Regions from separate parts of the Bradyrhizobium sp. CCGE-LA001 genome, predicted to be linked through region 2. Evidence: predicted binding sites of a transcription regulator. Region 2 holds the regulator's gene; each other region holds the start of a gene.
The links. The regulator PhoB, encoded in region 2, activates phosphate uptake and scavenging genes when phosphate is short. The targets are predictions, from matches to a motif close to TGTCATNNANCTGTCAT.
Positions count from the first base shown of each region.

Region 1: phnF (phosphonate metabolism transcriptional regulator PhnF) is a predicted target of PhoB. The motif match lies at 912-928, and genes of this name have one in related genera.
Region 3: BCCGELA001_RS01585 (alkaline phosphatase) is a predicted target of PhoB. The motif match lies at 950-966, and genes of this name have one in related genera.

Region 1 is NZ_CP013949.1:873,574-875,834, reverse strand. It holds gene phnH (phosphonate C-P lyase system protein PhnH) at 1-387, opposite strand, end outside; gene phnG (phosphonate C-P lyase system protein PhnG) at 392-805, opposite strand; gene phnF (phosphonate metabolism transcriptional regulator PhnF) at 963-1,694, shown strand; gene phnE (phosphonate ABC transporter, permease protein PhnE) at 1,880-2,261, opposite strand, start outside.
Region 2 is NZ_CP013949.1:7,551,547-7,553,807, reverse strand. It holds gene pstB (phosphate ABC transporter ATP-binding protein PstB) at 1-187, shown strand, start outside; gene phoU (phosphate signaling complex protein PhoU) at 199-915, shown strand; gene phoB (phosphate regulon transcriptional regulator PhoB) at 938-1,645, shown strand; gene BCCGELA001_RS34325 (GcrA family cell cycle regulator) at 1,886-2,261, opposite strand, start outside.
Region 3 is NZ_CP013949.1:332,873-335,133, forward strand. It holds gene BCCGELA001_RS01580 (homocysteine S-methyltransferase family protein) at 1-885, shown strand, start outside; gene BCCGELA001_RS01585 (alkaline phosphatase) at 1,021-2,261, shown strand, end outside.

The DNA.
Region 1 (2,261 bases), 1.2 Mb from region 2:
GATCAAGGTGGTCGAGCGATCGGGATATTCGCTGGTGCCGAGCGCGAAACGCTCGAGCGGGGGCAGCGCCGCGCCGTCACTCATCAAGGCGAAGCTCGCGATCGAGGTGTCATGCACCACCGGCGCACCGGTGTGGAACTTGAGCCATTTCACAACGTCGGAGCTTTCCGCCATGCCCACATCGAGCCAGAGCGGCGTGTCGTGATCGAACAGCGTCAGCGCGATCGCGGCGGTGCCGCGCATAATCGCCGCGGGCGCTCCCGCCATCGGCACGATGCGCTGGACCGAACCCGGCCGCGCCATCGCGTCCATCACCGAACGAAAGGTCGACTGCGCCGACAGCACCTTGTCGGCGAAACCTGGCGGCAGTTCCGCAATCGTGGTCATGATCTCAGCCCTCACCGCGCACCATGGTGTAGAAATCAACCTTCGTCGCGGCGGTCTCGGCCGCGGCCTGTTCGCGGCGAATCATAAGCTGCTCGCGCAACGGGGCGATAACGTCGCGCTCGACAGCCGAGCCGAAATCACCGGATTGCACCAGCGCATCGCACAGCGCGATCAACCGCGCCTTTTCACCGTCGCGGCCTAGCGTGTAGCCGAAGCCGACCTCGCCGCTGGCGAGCCGCACCGCGGCGCGCGACACGGTGGCTTCGCCGAGGTTGAACGGCGCACCGTCGCCGCCGATTCGGCCGCGCAGCATGACGAGACCGTTTTCCGGTGCGCGCAGATCCTGATGCTCCGGCAGGGCCAAGTTGCGGAGGCGGGCGGCGATCTCGCCCGCCTCCGCGTGCGCCAGCACGGCCATCGCGGCCTTGCGCTGGGCTTGCTGGTTGTTGTGCTGGGTCACCGCCTCACCGATCTTGCCGCCATGAAGTTGTCTATGATACTAGACAACTTCATACGGGAGCGCCATGACTGTTTCGTGACAAAGCCGTGATTTTCGGGCTAGGCTGACCAGCGATATGAGCATGCAAGACACTGCATCGTCGGGCGTTGCGTTGTGGCGCCTCGTTGCCGACGGCATCGAGCGCGGCATCGCCGACGGCCGCTTTGCCGCCGGCGACAAGCTGCCGGGCGAAGTGGAGATCGCGGAAACCTATCGCGTGAACCGCCACACAGTGCGGCGCGCGCTGGCGGCGCTTGCCGAGCGCGGCCTGGTGCGGGCCGAGCGCGGCAGCGGGACCTATGTCGAGGCGCAGAAGCTCGCCTATCCGCTACGCTCGCGGACGCGCTTTTCCGAGATCGTCGGCGCCGAAGGACGCGAGCCGCATGGCCGGCTGATCGAGACGACCGGCGATGTCGCCACGCGCGAGTTGGCGAGGGAACTGGGATTGAAGACCGGCGCCCCGTTGGTGCGGATCGAGGCGATCCGCCTCGCCGATCGTACGCCGATCTGCGTCTCCACCACATGGTTGTCAGCGGAGCGGTTTCCGGACGCCGGCACCGTGTTTGCGGCGACGCGCTCCATGACCAAGCTGCTGGAGCATTATGATGTGCGCGACTATCGCCGCGGCGCGACGCGGATCACGGCCGGCATCGTCGACGCGACCGACGCCGCACGGCTGGATCTCGCGCTGGGCCGTCCGATCCTGGTGGTCGATGCGACCGACCACGATCTCGACGGCAAGCCGCTGGTGACCAAGCACTCGCGCTTCGCAGCAGAGCGGGTGGAGTTTCTGGTGGAGAACGGGTGAGTTGCTTCTTCCCCTCCCCCCTTGCGGGAGAGGGTGGCTCGCTGCGCAGCGGCGAGACGGGTGAGGGGTACGTCTCCGCGAATGTTAGTCTGAGTTTGGGGAGGCATACCCCTCATCCGGCGCTTCGCGCCACCTTCTCCCACAAGGGGAGAAGGGAAGTGGAGGTCCGCGGCGAGCACCATCGTTCAGGCGATAGCTCGCCTGCCGATGATCGCGAAGCGCAGCTTGCTCGAGATGAAATCGATCGCGGCGACCGCGACCAGAATCATCAGGATCAGGAACGACACCTTCTGCCATTCGAGCACGCGGATCTGCTCGGCGAGCTGGAGGCCGATGCCGCCCGCGCCGACGATGCCGATGATGGTGGCCGAGCGGGTGTTGGATTCGATGAAATAGAGCACCTGGCCTGCGATCACCGGCAGGACCTGCGGCAACAGGCCGAAGCGGATCTCGTGCAGTGCGCTGCCGCCGGAGGCCCGGATGCCTTCGACCTGCTTCTGGTCGGCGCCTTCGATCGCCTCCGAGAACAGCTTGCCGAACGCGCCGAAATCCGCGACCGCGATGGCG
Region 2 (2,261 bases):
CCAGGAACTGTCCGAAAATTACACGATCGCGATCGTCACCCATAACATGCAGCAGGCGGCCCGTGTCTCCGACAAGACCGCCTTCATGTATCTCGGCGAGCTGATCGAGTTCGACGACACCAGCAAGATCTTCACGTCGCCGAGCGACCGGCGCACGCAGGATTACATCACCGGCCGGTTCGGCTGAGGAGACGGGACATGGGTTCTGAACATACCGCAAAGGCCTTCGACACCGACCTCCAGGAGCTCACCCGCCTGGTCGCCGAGATGGGGGGCATCGCCGAGCGCATGATCGTCGACTCCGTCGACGCGCTGATCCGCCGCGACGTCGCACTCGGCCAGCGCGTCGTCACCATCGACGCCGAGCTCGACGCGCTGCAGAAGCGCATCGAGGAGCGCGCCGTGCTCACCATCGCCCGCCGCCAGCCGATGGCGGTCGACCTGCGCGAGATCGTCGGCGCCATGCGCGTCGCGACCGATCTGGAGCGCATCGGCGACCTCGCCAAGAACATGGGCAAACGCGTCGCCGCGCTGGATGCGGACTTCCATCCGCTGAAGCTGTTTCGCGGCCTCGAGCACATGACCGACCTCGTGCAGCAGCAGGTCAAGTCGGTGCTGGACGCCTATGCCGCGCATGACCTGCCGGCGGCGATGGCGGTGTGGAAGGGCGACGAGGAGGTCGACGCCATCTGCACCTCGCTGTTCCGCGAGCTCCTCACCTACATGATGGAGGATCCGCGCAACATCTCGTTCTGCATCCACCTGATGTTCTGCGCCAAGAACATCGAGCGGATCGGCGACCACGCCACCAACATCGCCGAGACCGTGTTCTACATGATCGAGGGTCAGGCGATGACCGACAAGCGGCCGAAGGGCGACATGACGACCTTCGCCACGACGGTCCCGAATACCTGACGACTTAAGGAGCGACGACCACATGGGCGCACGCATTATGGTGGTTGAAGACGAAGAAGCTCTCACCGAGCTTCTGCGCTACAACCTCGAAGGCGACGGCTATGACGTGGAGACGGTGATGCGCGGCGACGACGCCGACACTCGCCTCAAGGAACACATCCCCGATCTGATCGTGCTCGACTGGATGCTGCCGGGGCTGTCAGGCATCGAGCTGTGCCGGCGTCTGCGCACCCGTCCCGAGACCAAGCAGCTGCCGATCATCATGCTCACCGCGCGCGGCGAGGAGAGCGAGCGGGTGCGGGGTCTTGCGACCGGCGCCGACGATTACATCGTCAAGCCGTTCTCGGTGCCGGAGCTGCTGGCGCGGGTGAAGGGCCTTCTGCGGCGGGCAAGCCCGGAGCGGCTCGCCACTGTGCTGGCCTATGGCGACATCGAGCTCGACCGCGACAAGCGCCGCGTCGCGCGCTCGGGCCGGCCGATCGATCTCGGCCCGACCGAGTATCGCCTTCTGGAGTTCTTCCTGGAGCATCCGGGCCGCGTGTTCTCGCGCGAGCAACTGCTCGACAGCGTCTGGGGCCGCGACATCTACATCGACGAACGCACCGTCGACGTCCATATCGGCCGCCTGCGCAAGCTGCTCAATCTCGGCCGCGAGCAGGACCCGATCCGCACGGTCCGCGGTGCCGGCTATGCGCTCGACGATCGGTTTGCGAAGGCGGAGCAGACGTAAGGTTTTTGAGTTTGTTCGCTGGCAGCTGTGGCTACAATCTCAACTGTCGTCCCGGGGCGCGCGCAGCGCGAACCCGGGACCCATAAACACAAGACGTGGTTGGGCGACGACTCGGTGTGACCATCTCGCGCAACACTTGCGCCCTGAGGTTATGGATCCCCGCGTTCGCGGGGGTGACACCGAGCAATTGGAGCCGTCATCGCGCGACGGCTGCTGTCCTTGCAGTCAGTTAAACCCCGCTCACCGCGTGCTCGGCTTGGCCGGCGCGCGCCGACGATCCGCTGCGGGCTGATAGGCGACGCGCGAGTGCTGGGCGCAGTAGGGCAGGCCGGAGAGCGCCTTGCCGCCGCAGAAGAAGAAATCCGGGCTCGAGGGATCGCCGACCGGCCAGTGGCAGGTCGCCTCGTTCAATTCCAGCAGCGACAGCCGCTGGCTCATCGGCACCACGTTGTCGTAGGTGACGGGCTCTGCCTCGACCTCGACCTCGAAGGCCTGCGCCAGCGCGGTGTTGCCGCGTGAGATCGGACGGGTCACCCGCATCATGTGCTGCGCCGGACGCGCCTTGCGCGGCCGGGGCGCGGCCGAAGACGGACTCTTGGCGCGGCCGGACAGGCCG
Region 3 (2,261 bases), 610 kb from region 2:
ACCCTGATCTTTCACGAAGGGCTGGAGCTGCCTCATTTCGCGGCATTCGTGCTGCTCGACAGCGCGGATGGTCGCGCGCATCTGAAGCGCTACTACGAAGCCTATCTCCGCATCGCGCAGCAGCATGCGCTCGGCTTCGTGCTCGACAGCCCGACCTGGCGCGCCAATCCCGATTGGGCTGCCAAGCTCGGCTACGATGCGGCCAGGCTCAAGGCGGTCAACATGCGCTCCATCCGTTTTCTGGAGGAGTTGCGCGGCGAATGGGAGACTTCCGGCGCACCATGCGTGATCAACGGCGCGATCGGCCCGCGCGGCGACGGCTACAAGGCCGGCAACATGGACGCGGCGGAGGCGGAAGCCTACCACTCGGCTCAGATCGCGGCATTCGCCGAGGCAGGCGCCGACATGGTGACCGCGTTCACGCTGAACAGCATCAACGAAGCCGTCGGCGTCGTGCGCGCGGCCAAGCGGCAGGACATTCCGGTCGCGATCTCCTTCACGGTCGAGACGGATGGTCGCCTGGTCAGGGGGGAATCCCTGCGCGAAGCGATTGAAACTGTCGACGAAGCGACGGAGCGGGATTGCGAATATTTCCTGATCAACTGCGCGCACCCGACCCATTTCGAGAACGCGCTCGCGGGCGGCGAGGCGTGGGTTCAGCGCATTCACGGCGTCAGAGCCAATGCGTCGACCAAAAGCCATGCCGAGCTCGACGAGTCCGAGACGCTCGACAGCGGTGATCCCGCCGATCTCGGCCGCCGTTACCTTTCGCTCAGGCGCGCCTTTCCCGGCATGCGGATTCTCGGCGGCTGTTGCGGCACCGATCACCGGCATGTCGCCGCCGTTTGCGAGGCCTGCCTGTCGCCAGAGGCGTTGACCACGTGATGCAGTTGAGAGGGCCGGTATCGCCCCCGGCCTTCGACCCGTCGCCCATTTGTCTCGCGCCATATGTGATGACGGTGTCATTCTCGATCGCTACGCTTTCTGTTCCTATCGGAACTGGATTGCGGAGCACCGCGCATGATCAAGAATTCGGCCCTCGCCTCTCTCATCGTCCTCTGTTGGACATCGTCTCTGTCGGCACAAACGATCTATCCGATCGATCGCGCCGAGATCCTGGCCGGGGCCCGATTCGACTTCAAGGTCGAACTGCCCGGGCTAGTTGATCCCGCCAAGTTGAAGGTGACGGTGAACGGCGCGGACTATGCCGCCGCGTTCGGCCGTTCCGGGACCTTGATCGAGCGCGAGGACGGCAAGGATCAGTCGGCGCTGATCCTGCGCGACGTTACGCTGACCAAGCCGGGCAGCGTTGCGGTTGAGGTGAGCGACGGCACGCACCAGCGCAGCGTCACATGGACGGTTTACGACACCGGTCCACGCAAGGCGAAGAACGTCATCCTGTTCATCGGTGACGGCATGTCGCCGGCACATCGGATCGCCGCGCGAATCCTGTCCAAGGGCATCGTGGAGGGCAAGAGCCGCGGCAAGCTTGCGATCGACGACATGCCTCATATGGCGCTGGTGGCAACCGCCGGCTCGGACTCGATCATCACGGATTCCGCAAACTCGGCCAGCGCCTATGCGACCGGGCACAAGAGCGCCGTCAACGCCCTCGGCGTCTACGCGGACCGCTCTTTGAGCGCGTTCGACGATCCCAAGGTCGAAACCATCACGAGCCTTGCCAAGCGCCGGCTCGCCATGGCGATCGGCATCGTCACCAATACCGAGGTCGAAGACGCGACGCCCGCCGCGATGGTCGCGCACACCCGCCGACGCGCCGCCTATGACGAGATCGTCGAGCAGTTCTTCGCGGCGAAGCCGGATGTGCTGATGGGCGGAGGCAGCGCGAACTTCCTGCCGAAGTCGGCCGCCGGCTCGAAGCGCAAGGATGAGACCGACTACATCGCGAAGTTTCGCGACGCCGGCTATCAGGTCGCAACTACTGCAGGTGAGCTCAGTGCTTCTGCCGCAAAGCCGGACACGAGCAAGCTGCTCGGCCTGTTCGCCACCGGCAACATGGACGGCGTGCTGGATCGCAAATTCCTCAAGGGCGGCGGCGTCAAGAAATTCCCCGAGCAGCCTGACCTGACCGAGCAGGTGCGGGCGGCGCTGAACATCCTCGCGAAGAACGAGAACGGCTTCTTCCTGATGGTCGAGTCCGGGATGATCGACAAATACGCGCATTTGCTCGACATGGAGCGCGCCGTCTACGATACGATCATGCTCGACAACGCGGTGCGTCAGACGCGCGAATGGGCGCG